3 linked regions of the Methanococcus voltae PS genome follow. The main gene of each other region encodes a partner of the protein of the gene in region 2 in a complex. Links are inferred from orthologs where the notes say so. Each region holds a gene or a part of one and is shown on either strand. Other genes may lie near its edges.

Region 1 (7,541 bases), on a different replicon or contig from region 2:
ACAAATGAAATGATTGAAGAAGAGCTCTCAAAATTCAATAATGACCAAAAAATAGACTTAATATGTATCGGTTGCCCACATAGTGGCATGAGTGAAATAAAAACAATTGTTGACATTCTTCTTGAAGAGAAAAAACAGTTAAAAACAGACTTATGGGTTTGTACTTCGATATATACAAAAGCAATAGCTGACAGAATGGGTTATACAAAAATTATAGAAGATGCAGGCGGTAAACTAGTTGTGGATACGTGTATGGTTGTTGCACCTATTGAAAAAATGGGTTATAAGTACGTAGCTACAAATTCAGGAAAAGCAGCTACATATTTACCTAACTTCTGTAGTAGTGAAGTAATATACGGCTCTATCGAAGAATTGATTAGAAAAGGATTAAATCAATAATTTAAATCAATAACCAATTAACCAGTTATTTGCTAAAAAATTGCTAAAAATATCAAAATTATATCTATAATCTTTTTATACCATATTTTTATACATATAAATAATATAAATATGTTGAATTTAATACAAGATTAGTTTAATTAACTTAGGTTATTTTTATTAGAGATAATTTTAAATTAAAATCTAATACAGATGAAAATATACTATGAAGATATAAAATACAAGTATAATATATAGTTTAAAAGGTGTTTTTATGAATAAATTAACAATAGTTGGTGCAGGTTCTGGAGATAAGGAATTAATAACGGTTAAAGGAGCTAAAGCAATTGAAAACGCAGATATTATAATATATGCAGGCTCATTAGTTAATCCAGAAGTTTTAACATATAATACAAGTGGAGCACAAATCTACAATAGTGCTTCAATGAATTTAGAAGAAGTTATAGATGTAATTGTAAATGGAATTAAAGAAAATAAAAAAGTAGTTAGAGTACATACTGGGGACCCTTCATTATATGGTGCTATAAAAGAGCAAATTGATGAGTTAGAAAAACGAAATATCGATGTAGAAATAATACCTGGTGTAACCTCATTATTTGCTGCAGCAGCTACTTTAAAATCTGAATTAACATTGCCAGACGTTTCACAAACCGTCATTATAACACGTCCAGTTGGTAGAACTCCAAAACCAAGTGAAGAAAGCTTAAAATCATTGGCTAAACATCAAGCAACTATGGCAATATACCTGGGTACAGGTATGATTGAAAAAGTATGCAAAGAATTAATAGAGGGCGGTTATCCCGCAGATACTGCGGTAGGCGTTGTATATCACGCTTCATGGGAAGATGAGAAAAAAATTATTGGAAATCTTGAAAATATAGCTCAAAAAGTTAAAGATGAAGGAATTACAAAAACAGCATTGATAATTGTAGGGGATGTTCTCGACCCTAAAAATTATACATATTCAAAATTATATGATAAAAAATTTGAACATGAATACAGGAAAGCTAAATTTGATTAATTCGTCAGATTAGCCACTTATACTTAATTTATTTTGTTATTTTTCTATTTTTTTAAATTTTATTCTTTTAATTGTTCAGTTAATTTTTCATATAATATTTTCAAATCTGTTTTTGTGGATAATTCAATATCTTCATTCATTAATTTTAATACTTTATCAATTAAATCATCCATATCATTTGAATTATTTATTAATTCAGAAATATAGCTCATATTTTGAATATATGGCATTACATAAAGTTTTATATCTTCTTTTTGCTCTTCGGTTATCATAATATCACCAACATATTGCATATTAAATATTGAGTATTAAATCATCTTATATATTCATAAATATATCCATAGCTATATATAAAAATTATATTATATATTTTAAAAATAAAAAATGCTGATGATAATTTGGTAATATGGTGATTTTATGGACCATTTAATTTCTACAAGAGATATAAATAAAAATGAAATAAGTAATATTTTAAAAATTGCCGAAGAAATGGAAAATTTACTTGAAGAGAAAAAACCTTGTGAATTTATGAAGGGAAAACTTTTAGCAACTTTATTTTACGAACCATCCACGAGAACAAGATTATCTTTTGAAACTGCTATGAAAAGGCTCGGAGGAAATGTAATAGGTTTTACAGATGCTAAAAGTACCTCAGTTACCAAGGGGGAGACTTTAAGAGATACTATATCTGTAATCGGAGGATATGCCGATTTAATAGTTATAAGACACCCTTATGAAGGAGCTTCAAGACTTGCGAGTGAGTGCTCAAAAATTCCAGTTATAAACGCAGGAGATGGCTCTAATCAACACCCTACACAGACTCTTTTAGATTTATACACGATAAAACGTGAAATTGGAAAAATAGATAATTTAAATATTGCTTTTATCGGTGATTTAAAATACGGTAGAACCGTGCATTCATTATGTCAAGCTTTATCATTGTTTGAAAACGTAAATATTAGATTAATATCGCCAAAAGAATTAAAAATGCCTCAAGAAATAATAGAAGACATTAAATCAAAAGTATCACTTGAAGAAATGGAAGAAATGGACTTAGAAAATATTGATTGTATTTATATGACTAGAATCCAAAAAGAGAGATTTCCAGACCCTAATGAATATCACAAAGTTAAAGGAATATATAAATTAAACAAATCCCAAGTTGAAAATAAAAAAGTTATTGTAATGCACCCTTTGCCCCGTGTTGATGAAATAGAACAGGAATTAGATTCATTAGAACAATCCGTATATTTTAAACAGTCTTTTTATGGAATACCTGTTAGAATGGCAATATTAAAATTATTATATAAATCCAATAATCAATAAATCATTCAATAAATTATATTATCATAGATAATTTTTTATATCATAATGTATTAACAATGTATAGATACTCGCATGCTCTCTCATTATTATCGGAAGTATTGTAATTATTTAAAAATGTTAGCAGTTAATTTATTACGAAGGGATGATTAACGTAATAAATAACAAAAAACGATTAAAATAATTAAAATAATTAAAACTTAAAAAATTAAAAAATTAAAAATAAACTAAAAATAAATTTAAAAATAATAAATAATAAGGTGTAATTATGGCAGTATGGCAAGGAAGAAGCGGTAGAAAATCTACTGGTGCAAAATTAAGAAGAATTGTTAAAAAACATAAAAGAGAAATGGGTAACTCACCTGTAGAAACCCACTTAACCGATTCAGTTAAAATTAAAATATTAAGAGGAAGAGGCGGAAGCAAAAAAGTTAAATTAGAAAGAACAAACTACGCTAACGTTTTCGACCAAGAATCAAAAGTATGTAAAAAAGTTACAATTACAAACGTAATTGATAACGTAGCAAACAAACACTACATCAGAAGAAACGTGGTTACAAAAGGAGCTATCGTTGAAACCGAAATGGGTAAAGCTAAAGTTACCTCAAGACCTGGTCAAGATGGTATTGTAAATGCTATTTTAATCAAAGAATAATTTAATTATTCAAAAAAAAATTTTCTTTTTTTCTCGTTTTAAACTTATTTTATTTATAATAACATATATTTCCTTTATTCGATTATTTATTTAGGATACTATCTACTATATTTTTATAGAAAACTAAAAATTAAAAATTAAAAATTAAAAAATTGTAAAAAATAAAATAATAAGCCAATAAAAATAAATAAGAAATATAATTAATCTTTTAATTTACTTCTTTTAATCATGTAGAATTTATTACCCTTGCAATCACAGGTTAAATCTTCTATTCTTTTAATTTTACCTCCGATTTCATAAATTTTTCCACATTTTTGACATTTATAATACCTTAAAACAGGTTTTACCTGTCCAGTATATATCTTATCACTTTTTTCTTCCAATTTTACAAGGTTTTTACCAACTAGTCTTGCTAAGAATGTTGTATTTCCTATGATTTCAGTACCTTCATAAAAATTAAAACCAGGTAACATTTCAGCTATTAAAAAGTTCATAGCTAGTATGTTTTTTTGTAGTTGTATATGTTCATCAATAGGCTTATGAGAAACCGCCAAATATAAAACGCCATCTGAACCTAAAGCTTCAATACCTCGATTCATAAACAATTTTACACCTTCCAAGGTATATGGAGGGTCGGTAAATACTACGTCGAACTTATCAACTAAGTGTTTAGGTAAACCATTTCTGAAGTCGTGTTTTATAGTCTTTATATTAAGTTTATTCTGCTTTGAGAAGTATTTTATCATATCTAATAATCTTTCGTCAATATCTGCAACCACAATTTCCTTACATAAACCACTCATAGCCACAGGAATAGATGTTAAATCATCGTCACCAACAAATAAAACTCTCTTACCTTCTAAATCACCCCTATCTGCCATTATGGTAGCTCTATACGTAGCAGTTTCGGGTGTAGCAAATGATTGGTCAATTAATGTATTTACAGAAGGTCTTTCTTTAGCTATTTCTTTATGTCTTTTGTATATCTTTTCAAACTTGTCGTCAAAGACTACAGTTTTACCCTTACACATCGGACATTTTAAGTCGTGCTTTAAAGATAAACCTAAGTTTTTTTCAACAAAAATAAAACCTTCTTTTGTGTAATGGGCTCCCTTATCGTCTCTTTTTAATATTTTATCCCCTTCCAACATCGTTCTAACTTTTGAAACTATTGGAAGTGGTAATTTAGTATATTGCCCTATTTTCTTTGTAGATATTGGTTGATTACGGTATATACATCTTAATATATCATAAATTGCCAATTCTCCTTCAGCTATTTTCGTTTTTTGAACTATTCTTCTTATTAGTATTTTAAATTCTTTATTAGATGCTGAATCATCATCATTTTCTTTCGTATTTTTTTTAGCCTTTTGAGTATTTCTTTTACCCATTTTTCCTATTACATTCAAAATTTCACTCCTATAAGATATAAATTTATATAAATTTATATATTTAAAAAATTTATAAATAAACAAAATAATTTACATTAAATATAAATTGTGAGATTTACTAGATTAATGTGATTTAAAATAAATTATAATCGATACTATATTTTAAAGTATTAAGTATTTAAAATTATATTCCATAGAAAAAAAGTTAAACAATATATTTAAATTTATGAATTAATTTGCCTAAAATAAAAAACATGCCAAGGGGGTGATTCGAACACCCGACAACTGGATCTTCAGTCCAGCGTTCTCCCAGGCTGAACTACCTTGGCAATATTCTATTTCATTAAGTCACGTAATAAGGATAGGTTTTATAGTATATAAATGTTTCGCTGATGGAGTGATAGAAACCTTTATATATTATAACGTGTATTGTTATTGTGCTGACAAGATGTGTAGCAAAGAATAGTAAAGAGCCTCCTTAGCTCAGTAGGTAGTAGCGACGGACTGTTAATCCGTAGGTCGCAGGTTCGAGCCCTGCAGGAGGCGCCATTTTTCTAAAAATTATTAACTCATTTTAAGTGCATTAGTAACGGACATTACATTATGGGCCCGTAGCTCAGGCTGGTTAGAGTGCTCGGCTCATAACCGAGTGGTCATGGGTTCAAATCCCATCGGGCCCACTTGTTTATTAAAATTGCTCCAGTGGTGTAGTCCGGCCAATCATGCGGGCCTTTCGAGCCCGCGACTCGGGTTCAAATCCCGGCTGGAGCACTTTATTTTTATATCGTGTGCAGGGGTTGTCAAGCCTGGCCAAAGACGCAGGACTTAGAATCCTGTCCAGTAGTGGTTCCAGGGTTCAAATCCCTGCCCCTGCATTATTGGATATGTTATGTGGCCGAGGTAGGGTAGTGGCTATCCTGAGGGACTGTGGATCCCTCGACCCGGGTTCAATTCTCGGTCTCGGCCCCATTTTTTGAAATTTAACCTGTTTTATATTATTCTTTGTTATTAGATAAATATATTTATGTATTTTAATATAGTAATATATTATAAAATTTTATAAAATCTATTCCTGCATATTTTTTTATAGTATTATTAATTATGAATATTTATAAAATAAACATATTATTGTAAAGATTATAATTAAATTAAGCAAAATAAAGGTTAAATTATGACTACAACTAAAAAAATAGGAATTTTAGGAATACAAGGCGATGTAGAAGAACATATTGATTCAATTTTAAAATTGGGTTATGAAGCTATAAGAGTGAGAACTATTTCAGAGCTAGAGGGTATTGATGCTTTAATAATCCCCGGTGGTGAAAGTACCACAATGGGTAAAATAATGGATAAATATGGATTCATCGATAAAATAAGAGAACTTAATCTTAAAAAAAATATTCCAATATTAGGGACTTGTGCAGGGATGGTTCTTTTATCCAAAGAAACAGGCATTGACCAACCTCTTTTAAAATTAATGGATGTTTCAATCGATAGAAATGCTTATGGCGGTCAGGTTGAAAGTTTTGAAAAAGAGATAGAACTAGATGGAAATGTGGTTCATGCCGTATTTATAAGAGCCCCCCTTGTAAAAGAATTAATGAGTGACGAGATATCCGTAATTTCTAAAAATGAAAATAGAATTGTAGGAATTATCCAAAATAACTGTATGGCAATTTCATTCCACCCTGAATTATCAGAAAATGGAATTATTGTTTACAAATATTTCTTTGATAAGTTTTTGAAATAAAATATTTTTAATTTTAATTTATTCTAATTTTTTATTTTTATTATTTTTTAAACATTTTTTTTCAAATAAGTATCGTATTTATTACATTTTTATCGAGATATTAAAATGTTTATTAACATATATTACACCAAAATAATATCGTAATATTTATATATTAACCATATAGATGTATTATTTATTACATATTATATCAAACTAAAATTCTATTAAATACTATATTATATATGGTGATAACTTGAATAAAAAGTCCCTTTTATTAACTTCAATCTTAGGGATTTTTCTTGTATTAGCTTTTAGTGGCTGTACGGACCAGCAAACACCTGCTGACAGTACAGATTCTGAAAAAATAGAAGGCGTTGTTAAAATATTCCACGCAGGAAGTTTAGCAGTTCCTTTTGAAGAATATGAAAAAGCTTTTGAAGAAAAATACCCCGATACAGATGTTCAAAGAGAATCAGCAGGCAGTGTTGCATGTGTTAGAAATATTGTAGAATTAAATAAAAAAGCTGATGTGTTAGGTTCAGCAGACTATTCATTAATACCTAAAATGATGTATCCTGATTACGCAGACTGGTACTTAATGATAGCTAAAAATGAAATTGTTATAGCATACACTAACAAAAGTAAATTTACCAATGAAATAACTTCTGACAACTGGTATGAAATATTCCAAAAAGATGGAGTTAAATACGGTTTCTCAAGTGCTAACGATGATCCATGTGGTTACAGAACCCAAATGGTTATTAAATTAGCTGAAAAAACATACAATGACAATACAATATACGAAAATTTAATTAAGAAAAATTCAAACTTCAACGTTGAAGAAAAAGACGGTAGCTTTGTAGTTAAAAGCCCTGCTGAAATAACAGTTAATACCGACAAAATCTTCATGAGAAGTAAAGAAGTAGATTTATTAGGCCCTCTTGAATCAGGTGCTTACGACTACTTATTCATATACAAGAGTGTTGCAAACCAACACAATTTAGAATATGTTGAATTACC
Region 2 (7,578 bases):
CGCAAATGTGTAATACAATATTTCCCACACCTTTTGATTTCATATAATCAATTAAACGTTTAAGGTATGGTGCAGAATAATTTCTGAAGTGTTTAGGACTTATTACAGTACAAGAAGATAAAGGTTCTGAGATTGTAACTCCTACCCCTTGCTCTAAAGCCGCATCAGTTAATTTCATACAGCTTTTTAATGAAATTTCACATAATTTGTGAACTGATTCAGGGTCTTTTAATAACATTTTGGTCATTTTTTCGATACCTATTAAAAAGAAGGCATTTGTAAATGGACCTACAACTGAAGCAGTTACTGAAACTTCGTCGCCAATTTCGTCCTTAACTTTTTTCATAGCCCTTAAATGTATGGGTATTCTACCATCTTTGTACGGGTCGATTACTTTTAAATCGTCTATTTTTGAAATATCGTCAATTGCAGGTTCTTCCAAATCTGCAGTGTTATCTTCGGGTTTATTAACTTTTGCACCCATTGCCTCAGCTATTAAGAACAAATCGGTAAAAACTCTCGTACCATCCATTCCAAACATCTTGTAAGATTTTATAACAGCGTCCGCTAAAGCATCAGAATTGCTATTAAATTCTGAAATCTTATAGCCTGCAATTCTTGCAATACCATTTCCAATATTTGGATTACATGGTAATCTATCGATTGGTTCACCGTTTGATTTTGCCCTGGCTCTTTGAGCCGGGGTCATTGTATCGCTAATCATCTATATCACAATTTAATTAGATTTAATTAGATTTAATTACTTAATTATTAAATTAAATGCCAATGCTAAATATTAAATATTAAATATCAATTTTAAATTTAAAAATTAATTTAAAAGTAAATTCAAGAATTAATTCATTAATTCAATTTTGAATCTTTTAATTTTGAAACTAATTCTTTTGCAATTCTTGCAGATTTTGAAGCTTCAGGAGCATAACCATCTGCGCCAATTTTATCAGCAAAGCTTTGTGAGATAGGACCGCCACCAACCATTACGATGGTATTGTCTTTCATATTTTGTTCTTTTAAGATATCGATAACAACTTTCATGTTATCCATTGTAGTTGTCATAAGTGTTGATAATCCAATTACATCCGCATTTACTTCCTTAGCTTTCTCTACGAATTCAATAGGTGGTACATCTCTACCTAAATCATAAACTTCGAAACCTTGTGTTTCTAACATTATTTTAAACAAGTTTTTTCCAATGTCGTGAGTATCCCCTTCTACGACACCAACTACTGCTTTCATTTTTTCGTCATTTTCTGAATATTGTAAATGAGGTTTTAAAATATCCAATCCTTTGTACATTGCATCGGAACATACTAATAATTCAGGTATGAAGTATTCTTCTTCTTCGTACATAACACCTGCTCTGTTCATTCCATCTGCCAATCCTTTTGAAATTCCTTCGAATGCGTTGTATCCATTTTTAATATATGTATCAGATAATTCTTCTGTTAAATCTTCATCCATATCTAAAACAGCATCTGAAAGTTGCTTTATCATATTTTCTTGTGACTCTGTCATATTTGGCCTCATATATTAAGATTTTTAATAGGGTAATCATATTTTTTAATGTTTAGATTATAGCACCCCATACTATGGTAATCAATATATTTATAATTTTCATTAGAAAACATAATATCGAATAAGGATGTAAAGAAATCTATTAAGAACTACTTTAATTAAAATAAATTTATTTTTAATATATTTTTTAAAATAGTAATATCTGAGAGTTTAAATCATTGAAAAAGGTACATAATAATTATACTAAATATAATAATAATTTAAAAATAAATATGTTAAAAATATTGTAATATAACAAATATTTGTAATTACAATATTGACAAGCCACAAATTAATAAAATTAATTATCTTTATTATTGCATAATTTTGCCATACAGTATACCGGAGTACCGCCTTCTAAATGTGCATTTATACAGTCTTTACAGTTACCATAGTGAGGACACTGTACGTTAGGGCAATTACAATTTTCATTTTTATTACAAGATTCCATAATATCACCAAATATTTTTTTTATAGTTTAATAGTATCTTAGTAGTTTTCAAATTTTCTTTATTTGAGATATAATATACTTGAATTATATATTCGATGAAGTAAACATATACTTAATTGTCAGTGAAATAGTCAAGATTAAAATTTGGTATATTTAAATAACCTATTAATTATTAAATATCATGAAACTTTAAAAATAAATAAAAATACTATAACTGATATCAAAATCTCAGGTAGAATATGAAAAAAGAACGGGAATGTAATATAGATTATGAATCAATAAAAGATATTAAAAAAGATATAGTAAAACTATATGGGAAATTAAATGAACTAATAGAAAATGTGGAGTTAAATTCACTTGAAGAAGATGAGGAATATGAAAAAGATAAAGATAGCGGTGATGAATTATATAAAAATATACAGAATGAAGAAAAGTTGAAAAAAAAGTACATGGCTGAGTTTAAAAAATTTTTAAAGAAAAACAAATTTTTAGATTTTGAAGGAGATAGCCCTGATGAATTTGTAGAACATTATAAAAATAGAAGTAGTTTAAGCAAAAAAATACCATTATTTAACAAAGAGTGTAAATATGAAGATAGTGACGCTTTTGAAAAACAGCACGCCCTTATAAAATCATTAGGCGTTAAAGATACAGAAAAAGAAATCAAAGAATTTGCAAATATTGCAGAAAAAGAAATCTACGAAATATTAGAACCAATTTCAAATATTCACAGGTTAAAAATCGCAAAATCACTATTATATGCAAATCATAGTTTTTCAGAGCTTTCAAACATTACAGGATTAAAATCTGGCAATTTACTATTTCATTTACAAAAACTCCAAAATTCGGGCATTATATTTCAAAAATTCGAAAAAGGAAATTATTATTTATCAAAAAAAGGAGAATATATTATAAAATCACTTTTTAAAATTGTAAATGTGTCCAAAATGTTAGAATAATTAAATATGCGTTAATTAATAAAAAAATAATAATAAAAAAATAAAGAATTAAAAATAAGTCATATAAAAAAGATAATCAAATATAAAATAACTATTCAATTATTTTTTAAGGTTTTTTCTTCTCCAGTTTCTCATTTTTGGGTGGCTTCTTACTGCACCTTTTGTTTTAGCTACTGCGAATAAAGGTACTCTTCTGTTTTGATTTAAAGCTTTAGCCAATCTTATTTTTTTACCTAATGGTTTATTGCTTGCCATAAAATTCACCTCTTTTTTAATCCGATCACTCTTGATTGGATGTGTTTAGGGAAGTAATCCAAAGGATTTTCGCCTCTTGACCTCAATACTGCCCTTATTTCGGTTTCATAATCCGATTTTAAGAGTTCTTCACTCTCTTTTTCTGAAATTTCGAAATAACTATTAACAAGATTTCTTAAAGTTTTATGTCCGAAACCCATAAGTGGAGTTATATACTGAATATCCTTTCTCATCTCTAAACTTTGAACTTCTGCGTGGCTTAGCTTAGGGACTCTGTCGTCTCTTCTCGTACCATCTGCAATAACTTCAAAATCATCAGAAATAATATTCAATGTTTCTTTGTGAATGTATTGTATTCCATTTGATGGGAATCCATCATTTAAGATAATATCAACAGATTTTTCAAGAATTTCGCTATCCAAGCTTATAACTTTATGAGAATAATTTAATATTTTGGCAGTATTTTGAGCATGAATATAGGAATCCAAAACTCCAAAATTTATGGTTACTAATTCTATATCGTATCCTAGATTATTTAGAATTATAGCCGATAATGAACTATCTTTACCACCACTAAACAATACATGAGCCTTATTATTCAAATTATTTGTATTAATTGCATCCATGGTCTCACAAAGTTAACGTCTTGTTATGCTGAAACTTCTTTTAGGTTTAGCGCTTTCATGAATTTTATCAAGAATAACTCTAAAGTTGTTATCGTCTAAAGGAATAGGCAATCTTCCAGATTGTGCTAATTGAATTAATTGGTACTCAACTTGTTCTGCAAATTGAGGTTTTGCCATTTTTATCCTTGCCAATCTTGACCTTGCTTCCTCAGATAATATTTGTCTCATTATCTTTTGTTTTTGCATTTCTTGTTGTGCCCTTTGTTCTTCAAGTTGCTGTTGCATTTGTGCTTGAGCTTCAGGGTCATTTTGAATTTTTTGTTGCATTTCTGCTAACTTTTGCCTTTTTATCTCTTCAGGGTCCATCTAATCACCAACTACCAATCAATAATTGCATAATATTGAATTTATTACGTTACATTAATATAATTATATTGTAACTCTTGTATTATAATTATCTATGTAACTATATAATATTAGCCATTTAAATAATTAAAAGCTTTAAAATTATATAATTGTATATTTGCCAATATATAACAGTATTTTAAATTTAAAAGTTTATTTAAAGGTTTAATTAAAAATTTAAATTTAAATGCAATCATTTTTTAGTGTTGAATAATTATTCGTTTGAAGCATCTGAAACTTTTTTAGCCACGTTGTCTAATAATGCGTGTCCTTTTGGTGAAATGATTCTACCGCCATTTTCAGCTTTTAAGATTAAATCTTTTGCTTCTAATGCCTGTAAAGCTTTTCTGATGATGTTACCGCTACCTTTTACGAATCTTTCAGGAGCACATCCTCTGTTTTTTCTTCCGCCGTAAGCACTTCTTAATCTTTCAACGCCAACTGGTCCGTTCATGTTAACTTTTCTTAAGATTGAAGCACATCTTACAAACCACCAGTCTGAATCGTCTGGTCTTCTTTCTTTATGTGCACCTGTTTTAACATATAATGCCCATTCTGGCTCTTGAACGCCCATTTCTTTTAATTCTTCTGCTAATTTTTCAATTAATTCATTTGGAGATACTTCGTAAACTGTTACCATGTAAACACCTCTTTTTCTAATATGATCCATCGTTCGAATAGCTGACGATTATGGATTCGTAGAACTAATAAATATATTATTAATCTTTCCTAAATACCGAGCAGTTTTACTATGTAGTACAAGTATATAATGGTTTCCCTCATCTGATAATAGTGATATAATAGTGATATAATTGAGATATACTGGACATACACTAAATTATAAGCTATTATCTGATAAATTAAGCTTTGATAGCTATTATCTGATAAATTAAAAGTTTTTGATTCATTAAAAAAATTTTATAAATGCCGTTAGTATACCCTTGTTAATTTAAATATATTAAAAAAATATAAAATAAAAAATTTAGAAAATACCCAATACAAAATGAGCTATAACTAATACAATAACCAAAATTAAACCAAGTTTAATCATTAGTTTCATTGTTTTAAAGAATAAACTTAATAATACCCAAATTATGACTGCTACAATGAGTATTCCTATTATAGATATCAAATCAAACATGTTATCACAATTACTTTTTATAAATACTATATTAATTACGATAATTCTATATAATATTTAATTAATTCCCCTATTTATAATAATATTATATGATAATTATTTAAATTATGTAATCTATTTTTTATCATCCAATATTTGGTGTACGATGTTTTTAAATACGTTATCGGTTATTTCTACGCCACTTTCACGGGTTTCTTTAGTTTTTTTAACAATTTCCCATAAATGTTCCCTATCTGTTTCAATTCCTTGCTCCATTAATCTGCTTGCTACTGCCTTACAACCAGAATGTTTGCCCAATATGATTTTTCTCTCTTGTCCAACTACTTCAGGTAATACCGGCTCATATGTTAATGGATTTTCTAAAACAGCGTCCACGTGAATTCCACTTTCGTGATAGAATACGATATTACCAACTATTGGTTTATTTTCTGCTAACTTTATTTTAGAGTATTCTTCAACAGTTTGGGATAAAGATTTCAGTTTTTCAGTTTTTAAACCCATATCGTGCTCGTAAAGTGCCTTTAAAGTCATTACAAACTCCTCTAAAGGTGCATTCCCTGCACGTTCTCCTAAACCATTTATAGTAGTAGATACAGCTTTTGCTCCACCCATAAGTCCATATATGGAGTTAATGGCTGCTAAACCAAAATCATTGTGGCAATGTACGCCAATGTGTGCTTTTTTAAGAGTATTACTTAATTCTGAACATATGAAATGCATAGCTTGAGGTGTAGCACATCCCACAGTATCTGCTACGTGCACCCTATTTGCTCCATGCTCTTCTGCATTTTTATGAATTCTAAGTATATCTTCAATAGGAGTCCTTGTTGCATCTTCTGCGGAAAAAGCCACGAAAAGTCCATGTTCTTTCGCATATTCGATAGCATCCATTCCCATTTGTTCTACTTCATCCAATTCTTTATGTAATTTATATTTCAAATGCATGGGCGATGTTGCAATAAATGTAATAATACCGTCTACATCGCATTCTAAAGCCTTATCGATGTCATCTTTTACAACCCTACAAAGCGCCAAAATTTCTGCATTTAAACCTTCGGAAGATATAGTCTTGATAATATCCCTTTCAGATGCAGATACTACAGGGAAACCTGCTTCAATCTGTTTAACGCCCATATCATCAAGCTTTTTTGCAATATCTAACTTATGCTCTTTTGTAAAGCATATCCCAGGTGTTTGTTCACCGTCTCTAAGTGTTGTATCGTATAAATAACAGTCCTTTAAATCTAATTTAGGATTATAAGGACATGTGGCTTTCCATTCCATAAAGAATTCCTCCCAATTCTTGCAGTTACTGTTTAAATTAATTTGACAATCACTTAATTATTGTTTTAATTATTGTTTTAATTATTGATTCATATTTTAAAATAGCTTAAATATTTATAAAAATAATAGCGAAGTTAAAAAATATTTTAATGTTTAGAAATAATGTTTATTAAATATCAAAATGATGTTTAATAGTATTAATAATTTTTCATAGGATAAAAATTAGAAGTATAAATATAATTATTTTATTCAATTTCCTCATATAGGTATATTTCATCTTTTGGCTTTAAACTCTTTAAAACACCTTCATTTTTTACAATTTCCCCTACAACGTTTGTACCTTCGAAAGTTTCCCCGGTAGGTCCATATTTATCACTACTACTAGTTCTAATTCCTGCATAGCCCTTGTATTTCTTAACCATGTTTGTAATAGCAATTTTATTTCCGTCTAATTTTTCTTTTGGCGTATTTTCAGGCAATAAAGCTTTTGCATACTCTAAATTTCTTTCAAACATCGCCATATCTTGGTGTTTAAAGTATGTCTTAAGAATACCTATTCTTTTTGTAGTTAATCCCGTTAATTTTCTAAAGTACCAAGCACTTTTTGGCGCTTTTTTGTCATATATCTTTATATGAAGTATATTATCAGGATTCACTGCTTTTAAGGTGACTTTTTTAGCATCTAAAAGGTCTAATGTATAATTAGGAGTTTGCTCTACAATTACTTTTTCGACATCTGAATTTGAGAAATCTTCTTTATTCTCTAATTCAATGTCATACTCGTTTAAAATTTTTAAAGCATCTTTTATGGATTTTCCAATTAAATTAATACGTTCAGGCTTAGAAATTGTTGTAACAATACCTTTTGTTGAAAAATTAATCAAT
Region 3 (7,669 bases), on a different replicon or contig from region 2:
GTCTTACACACGTTTTAAGAGGAAAAGACCACATTGTGAACACTGAAAAACAGAAATACATATTTGATTACATGGGCTGGGAGATTCCAGAGTACTTACACTACGGTATCTTAAAAATAGAAGGTCCTGTTTTAAGTACCTCTAAAATGCACGCTGGTATCTTAGAAGGTGAATACTCTGACTGGGATGACCCAAGATTAGGTACCCTTCGAGCAATGAGAAAAAGAGGTATAAAACCAGAAGCAATTTACAAAACAATGGTCGATATCGGAATTAAACAAGCTGATGTTAGATTTGCATGGGAAAACCTTTATGCAGTTAACAAAGATTTAATTGATGCAATTACAAAAAGATTCTTCTTTGTGGCTAATCCTAAAAAAGTTATTGTTACAGGTGCGGACAATAAAACTGTTGAGCTAAGGATGCATCCTGATAAAGATATGGGTATGAGAACGTTAACATTTGACGGGGAAATCTACCTATCTGGTACCGATAATGTTGAAGTAGGTAAAATGTATAGGCTTATGGAATTGTTTAACATAGTTATTGATGAAGTAAGCGAAAACGTTGTTTATGCGCACTTTGATAGTGAAGATTACAAGGTTGCAAAAGAGAATAGGGCAAACATTATTCATTGGGTACCTGTTAAAGATAGTGTTAAGGTTTCAGTTATCGATGGCGATGGTATTGAAACAGAAGGTTATGCAGAAAAAGACTTTGCAGTTGTAAAAGAAGATGAAAGCGTACAATTTGAAAGATACGGATTTGTTAGAATTGATAAAAACGAATTGGATTCAGATGTTAATAAAGTAACCTGCTATTTAACACATAACTAATACTTGATTAAAAATACATAATAAAATATCATTTATTCTATTTTTTATATTCTATTTTTTATATTCTATTTTTATAAAATTTATAAAATTTCCATAATAAGTTCAAAACTATTTTAAAAAAGCTCATTTAAAGATAATACACCGTATTTACTATGAAATACGGTCACAACATACACTGCAATTACTGTGAATTGCAGTATAATTAATCATTGATTTCATAGTATATAAAGATTAATATCAAAACATATCAAATTTAAATAAGGTACTCGAATATACGAGAGTTATAAAATTAATTATGAAATAATATACTAATAAAATAATAATGGTAATAATAAAAATACTGTAATGATAAGATAATAAAATAAAAACTAAAATAATTTAAAAAGAAAAAGGTTATTGAAATCCCATAAAGGGAAAACAATATTTTTCATGGCTTATGAAATATTAATTATTTTTAAAAAAAGCCTTCAATTCTTGGAATCAAACATCTTTAAGTACTAACTATTCAATTAGTTTCTTAATTCGATTTCAATTTGAACGGTTTCAGGAATTCTTACTTTCATGATGTGTTTCATGGTTCTTTCGTCAGCTTCGATGTCGATAACTCTTTTGTGAATTTTCATTGTCCATCTGTCGAATGATGATGAACCTTCACCGTCGGTTGACTTCCTTGTTGTAACTTTTAATGTTTTTGTTGGTAATGGAATTGGACCTGCTAAATCAACACCTGTTTTTTCAGCGATTGCTTTAATTTGGTCACATACACCGTCTAATTCTGTATGTTTTGTACTTGATAATTTTATTCTTGCTTTTTGCATAATTTAGCCTCATTTAAGGTATGTAATGAATTGTATAATAAATATAATAATTATAAGAATTATAATTAAAAAATTAAAAATTAAATAATTAGAATTAATCTAATTATTTGTTTTTAGCTACAACTTTAATAGCCATACCAGCTGCTACAGTCATACCCATATCTCTAATAGCGAATCTACCGAGTTGTGGAATTTCTTTAACGTTTTCAATAACCATTGGTTTTGTTGGTATTAATTTAACGATTGCAGCGTCACCAGCTTTTAAGAAGTCTGGGTTTTCTTCTAAAACTTCACCAGTTGCAGGGTTTAACTTTTTGCTTAACTCTGCAAAGGTACATGCAATCTGTGATGTGTGTGCGTGGAATACTGGTGTGTATCCTGCTGTGATAACTGAAGGGTGTTGTAAAACAACAATTTGAGCGTCAAATTCAGCTGCAACTGATGGTGCGTTGTCAACTGGACCTAAAACGTCTCCTCTTTTGATGTCTTTTTTACCTACACCTCTTACGTTGAAACCAATGTTGTCTCCTGGTTCTGCTGAAGGTAACTGTTCGTGGTGCATTTCCACTGTTTTAACTTCTCCTACTGAGCCTGAAGGTTCAAATACAACTTTGTCTCCTGGTCTGATGATACCTGTTTCAACTCTACCAACTGGAACTGTACCTACACCAGTGATTGAGTAAACATCTTGGATAGGTAATCTCAATGGTAAGTTTGTTGGTTTTTGAGGAGGTTGGAATGAGTCAATAACTTGAGCAATTGTAGGACCCTTGTACCATTTTGTGTTTTCTGATTTTTTGAATACGTTGTCACCGTGTAATGAAGCTACAGGGATGAAAGGTACGTTGTCAGGGTTGTAACCTAACATTTTTAATAACTCTTCGCTTAACATTTTCTTCATAGCGTTGTAGTCAGCTTCGTTGAAGTTAACTGTATCCATTTTGTTAATTGCAACAGCTAATTGGTTTACACCTAATGTTCTGATTAAGAAGATGTGTTCTCTTGTTTGTGGCTGAATACCGTTGTTGTGGTCATCTACGTTAACAACTAAAACAGCTGCGTCAGCTTGTGAAGCACCGGTAATCATGTTTTTAATGAAGTCTCTGTGGCCTGGGCAGTCTACGATTGTTACTTCGTATTTGTCGGTAGGGAATTTTTTGTGAGCGATGTCAATTGTAACACCTCTCTCTCTTTCTTCTTTTAAACCGTCCATAACGTAAGCAAATTCGAATCCAGCTTTACCTTTTTCTTCAGCTTCTCTTCTTAATCTTGTAATTACCTGAGGGTCGATAGCTCCACCGTCTAATAATAATCTTCCTACTGTGGTTGATTTACCAGCATCAACGTGTCCGATAAATGCAACGTTCAATATTGGTTTTTCTTTTGCCATATTGTCACCTGTATTTATTCTTGTTTTATTTGATTTTTGTAAGTATAATTTATCTTATCAAGAGATTTCTAAATAAGTATAATTTGTAATATGATAGTAAAAATGAGTATATATATTTTATGGTATATTGTTAAAATCTTTTGGATTTTTCAAAATTAATCATGATTAATCGTGTAAGATTTTTGTACCCTAATTATAATTTTACTCAATTTCACTATTTTTAAATAAGTACATATGAATTAATTGATATTATAAATCCATAATAATTATATTGCAAATTATTATAATCAATTATAAGTTCACTATATTAATTCATATGTAATTATCCTATTTTATAATTATTCTGGTTATTCTAATTATTTTAATTATTCTGTTTTTAAACCTTTTCTTGACCTGATTTGTTGAACAATCTTAGGTTGTATTTCTGCAGGTACCTTTTCGAATCCTGAGAATTCAACGGACCATAAACATCTACCTTGGGTAGCCCCTCTGATTGCACCAGCGAATCCGAACATTTCAGCAACAGGAACGCTACCTTTAATAATTGACATGTCACCTTCTTGTTCCATATCAACGATTTGGCCTCTTCTGTTGTTGATTTCTTTCATACCATCACCCATGTAATCTTGTGGTGTGTTGATATATACTTTTTGCATAGGTTCTAATAATACTGGTTTAGCTTGTGTAATAGCGTCTCTAACACCGAATCTTACCGCAGGAATAATTTGTGCTGGACCTCTGTGGATTGCATCTTCGTGGAAAGTTGCATCCATTAATTTAACTTTTACACCTTGAACTTTCTCAGCAGCTAAAGGACCGTTTCTTACAGCTTCTTTGAAACCTTCGATAATTAACTCTCTAGCTTCGTCTAACTGTACGATACCTCTAGTTAAGTTTGTGATTAAGTTACCGCCCATGATTGACATAACTTTTTTAGCTTCGTCTTTTGGTAAACCAGCTTCTACAAACTTACCTTCTGCTTCTGATGAGATTTTTCTCTTGAAGTCTTCATCTTTTAAGTCGCCTTTAACATATGCTTGGTATACACTGTCTTCTAAAGGTTCTACGATGAAGTACAATTTGTTGTGTTTGTTTGGTGATTTTCCTTCAATTTCAGGGCTTGTACCGTTGATTGTTTCTCTGTAAACAACGATTGGTTCACCAACATCAACTTCGATACCTGTATCTCTGCCGATTTTTGTGTTTGTGATAACTTCGATGTGGAGTTCACCCATACCGCTGATTAAGTGTTCACCGGTTTCCTCGTTGATTTCCACTCTAACTGTGTTATCTTCTCTTGCGATTTGTCTTAATACTTCGATTAATTTTGGCAAGTCTTTTGTGTTTTTAGCTTCGATAGCAACTGTAATAACAGGTTCACTTACGTGTGATAAACCTTCGAAAGCTTGTTCCATTTTGTTTGAGAATGCTGAAACAGTTTCCCCTGCTGTTGCTTCTTTTAAACCTGTAATAGCACAGATGTTACCTGCTGAAATACTTGGTACCTGAACTCTTTCTGCACCCATGAAAACTGAAACTTGTTGAGCTCTTGCTTTTTGTTCTGCACCAACTAAAAACAATTCGTCACCTTGTTTCATTCTTCCTGAGAACAATCTGCATGCTGAGATAGCTCCTGCGTGTTTATCAACGATAATTTTTGTGATAACACCTGCTAAAGGACCGTTAGGGTCACAGGTCATCATTGATTTACCAATTTCTGACTCAATGTCACCTTTCCAAATGTTTGGAATTCTGTACTTTTGAGCGTCAACTGGGTTTGGTAAGTGTTTGATAACCATATCTAAACATACTTCGTGTAAAGGTGCTTTGTCAGCTAATTCTTTTTGTCTTTCATCGTTACAGAAATCAATGATATCTTTGAATGAAATACCTGATTTTTGCATGTATGGTACTGAAATAGCCCAGTTGTTGTAAGCTGAACCAAATGCTACTTTACCACCCATAACGTCGCATAACCATTCTTTTTTGAACTCTTCAGGAGCCATCTTTTCGATTAAAACGTTAACTTCTGCGATGATTTTCATAAACCTTCCTTGTAATTCTTCAGGAGTTAATTTTAACTCGTTGATTAATCTGTCAACTTTGTTTATGAATAATACAGGTTTAACTTTTTCTTTTAAAGCTTGTCTTAAAACTGTTTCAGTTTGTGGCATTACACCTTCTACTGCACAGCATACAACGATAGCACCATCGATAGCTCTCATTGCTCTTGTAACGTCACCACCGAAGTCAACGTGACCTGGTGTGTCGATTAAGTTAATTAAGTGTTCTCCGGTTTCTGACTGGTGAACCATTGACACGTTAGCAGCGTAGATTGTAATACCTCTTGCTGCTTCTTCTTCATCAAAGTCTAAAGCAAGTTGGTCCCCTGCTAATTCTTTTGATATCATACCAGCACCTGCTAAGAGGTTGTCTGATAATGTTGTTTTACCGTGGTCGATGTGTGCACAGATACCGATGTTTCTGATTTTATCGTGGGTTTCCATTAAACTGGTAACCTTTTCTACCATTTTTGCTCTTCTTCCCATTATTTCACCGAATCGAATAATTGATTTTGAAGTTTGAAGAATTATATTTTATTATACTTTTATTATAAATTTAATTTTATAATACATTAGTTAATCTAAGTACAATAATTATTAATATAACCAGTTTAGAATTATTTATCAATTTTATTAATCATATATTAATTAAATGTTAATTAACAAATAATTCATACTTTAAGATTATTGATAAATTATTTAAGATTACAATTTCAACATTTACGAATAAATTGAAAAGAATTATTATAATCATAAATGATGTATCATTTAATACGACTATAATATAATTATTGCATAATTACAAAATTCTAAAGATAAAGAAATGGATATAACTCAATATCTCAATTATCTTGCTGATTGAGCAACTCTTTCTTTTTCTTCTTTTTTCTTTACAGCAAAGCTTTTTTGCATGTCTGCTTTTGAAGCTGAGATTATTTCATCAGCTAAACAGTTTGCAAGTGATTTTTTGTTTTTTCTTGCTGAATTTAAGGTACCTAATGAGATGTTTCTTATAGCAGTGTCTAATCTTCTTACAGGTGAAACGTCAACTGATTGTAAGAATGCGATACCACCGTATGAAATTCTTGTTGTTTCTTCTCTAGGTCCTGCGTTTTCTAAAGCATCAACTAAAACTTGAACAGGGTTTTCCTTTGTTCTTTTTGCGATGATTTCTAAGGCTTCTTCCATAACTGCTAAAGCTTCGTATTTTTTACCAGTATTTGTTTGTTCAGCCATTAATTTATTTAAAACTCTTTCTACAATGTTCATTTTTGATTTATCGAACATTTTCTTTGAGTATCTTCCTGCGGTGTGAGGTACTAAAACAGGTTCTAAGCTAATGTATGACCTTAAGCTTGGATCTTTAACTGTAACAGCTTCACAATCCCATTTATTGAACAATTTAATTTCCAAAATTTCACCGTCCATTGTTATTTTTGTGATTTGTGATTTTGTTTTCCGAATGTTTTTCCGAATTTATTGATAATTATAAATTATTAATCTTAAATTAAGTATTAAGTTAAAGAAATTTAAAATTAAAAGTATTACTAAGATTAAATAAGGTTAAATAAAATTAAAACTTATTTAATGAACTTATCTTTTAACTTTTTCTTGTTTACCTTTAACTAATTCTCTGATTGAGTTTTTACCAACCATTACAACTTTATATCTTACTCCAGGAATATCCCCTTTAGCTTGACCTGTTGGACCACCGATTCCTTCGATAACTACTTCGTCGTGCTCGTCGATGAAGTTGATAGCGTGGTTACCTGGTGCAAATGCGGTAATAACTTTTCCGTTTTTAATTAATTGAACTTTTACACATTTTCTGATAGCAGAGTTAGGTTGTTTTGCTTCGAGACCTACTTTCTCAACAACAATACCTCTTCCCATTGGAGCACCTTCTAATGGGTCAGCTTTTAATTTTAAGCCTAATTCTCTGTTAACGAATTTGTACTGGTGCCATTTGCTTTCTTTTCTTTTTAAGAATAATTTTCTACCTGCAAATTCTCCTCTTGGAGCTTTACTTCCTGCCATTTAATCACCTATGACTAGCATATTCATAATTTTCCAATCGATTATATTATTGCATTATAATTTATTAGATTATAATTTATTATATTATTAAATTAATTATTAATAGTATAATTATATAACAACTAAAAATTTTAATAAATAAATTCAATCGATTTTAAATTCTTAAATTATTCTGCATTTTGTGTTTCGGTAGCTTCAGGAGCTTTTACAGCTTCAGCTTCAGGTTTAACTTCAGGTTTAACCTCTTCAGCTTTTACTGGTGCTTCCTCTTTTTTAGCAACCTTTTTATTGTCTTTTCTCAATCCTGCGATAACTTTGATGTTTTTAACACCGGAAAGTCTACTAACCAAGTCAACTGCGGAATCAATTTTCTTTCCTTTGTCTCCGATAATAGCCCTTCTTAATTTAGGGTGGATTCTTAAGTATACTACTAAATCGTCACCGAATTTTTTAGTCCAAACATCTTCTAATTCCACAGGTGCGAATATGTTTCTAATAAATTGTTTTACATCGTCGGAATATTCA

The links.
Region 1: M2325_RS06125 (region 2) and M2325_RS00350 share a complex: the UniProt entries of both Methanocaldococcus jannaschii proteins name them as parts of the 30S ribosomal subunit. The link is inferred for Methanococcus voltae PS from one-to-one orthologs.
Region 3: M2325_RS06125 (region 2) and rpsJ share a complex: the UniProt entries of both Methanocaldococcus jannaschii proteins name them as parts of the 30S ribosomal subunit. The link is inferred for Methanococcus voltae PS from one-to-one orthologs.

Annotation. Positions count from the first base shown.
Region 1 is NZ_JANUCQ010000001.1:65,269-72,809, reverse strand. Bases 1,836-4,704 are described here. They hold M2325_RS00350 (30S ribosomal protein S8e), read left to right. Parts: upstream 1,836-3,011; coding sequence 3,012-3,398; downstream 3,399-4,704. Other genes in these bases: M2325_RS00345 (bis-aminopropyl spermidine synthase family protein), read right to left, coding at 3,599-4,704; pyrB (aspartate carbamoyltransferase), read left to right, coding at 1,838-2,746. Also shown: M2325_RS00370 (aconitase X catalytic domain-containing protein), read left to right, coding at 1-399; cobM (precorrin-4 C(11)-methyltransferase), read left to right, coding at 653-1,420; M2325_RS00360 (hypothetical protein), read right to left, coding at 1,480-1,692; more of M2325_RS00345, read right to left, coding at 4,705-4,807; pyridoxal 5'-phosphate synthase glutaminase subunit PdxT, read left to right, coding at 5,961-6,539; tungstate ABC transporter substrate-binding protein WtpA, read left to right, coding at 6,775-7,541.
Region 2 is NZ_JANUCQ010000003.1:101,219-108,796, forward strand. Bases 3,196-6,101 are described here. They hold M2325_RS06125 (30S ribosomal protein S19e), read right to left. Parts: upstream 4,909-6,101; coding sequence 4,483-4,908; downstream 3,196-4,482. Other genes in these bases: M2325_RS06110 (50S ribosomal protein L39e), read right to left, coding at 3,196-3,237; M2325_RS06115 (DUF7411 family protein), read right to left, coding at 3,243-3,863; M2325_RS06120 (DNA-binding protein), read right to left, coding at 3,876-4,229; M2325_RS06130 (hypothetical protein), read right to left, coding at 5,251-5,409; M2325_RS06135 (homocitrate synthase family protein), read right to left, coding at 5,524-6,101. Outside these bases: M2325_RS06090 (uroporphyrinogen decarboxylase family protein), read right to left, coding at 1-724; M2325_RS06095 (cobalamin B12-binding domain-containing protein), read right to left, coding at 862-1,533; M2325_RS06100 (hypothetical protein), read right to left, coding at 1,874-2,023; M2325_RS06105 (winged helix-turn-helix domain-containing protein), read left to right, coding at 2,263-2,982; more of M2325_RS06110, read right to left, coding at 3,082-3,195; more of M2325_RS06135, read right to left, coding at 6,102-6,693; methyl-coenzyme M reductase-associated protein Mmp3, read right to left, coding at 6,939-7,578. UniProt on the Methanocaldococcus jannaschii protein: May be involved in maturation of the 30S ribosomal subunit.
Region 3 is NZ_JANUCQ010000001.1:357,507-365,175, reverse strand. What follows is about bases 1-2,997. They hold rpsJ (30S ribosomal protein S10), read right to left. Parts: upstream 1,655-2,997; coding sequence 1,346-1,654; downstream 1-1,345. Other genes in these bases: tuf (translation elongation factor EF-1 subunit alpha), read right to left, coding at 1,758-2,997; M2325_RS01825 (glutamate--tRNA ligase), read left to right, coding at 1-836. Outside these bases: more of tuf, read right to left, coding at 2,998-3,044; M2325_RS01810 (elongation factor EF-2), read right to left, coding at 3,410-5,593; M2325_RS01805 (30S ribosomal protein S7), read right to left, coding at 5,954-6,520; M2325_RS01800 (30S ribosomal protein S12), read right to left, coding at 6,701-7,144; M2325_RS01795 (NusA-like transcription termination signal-binding factor), read right to left, coding at 7,312-7,669. UniProt on the Methanocaldococcus jannaschii protein: Involved in the binding of tRNA to the ribosomes.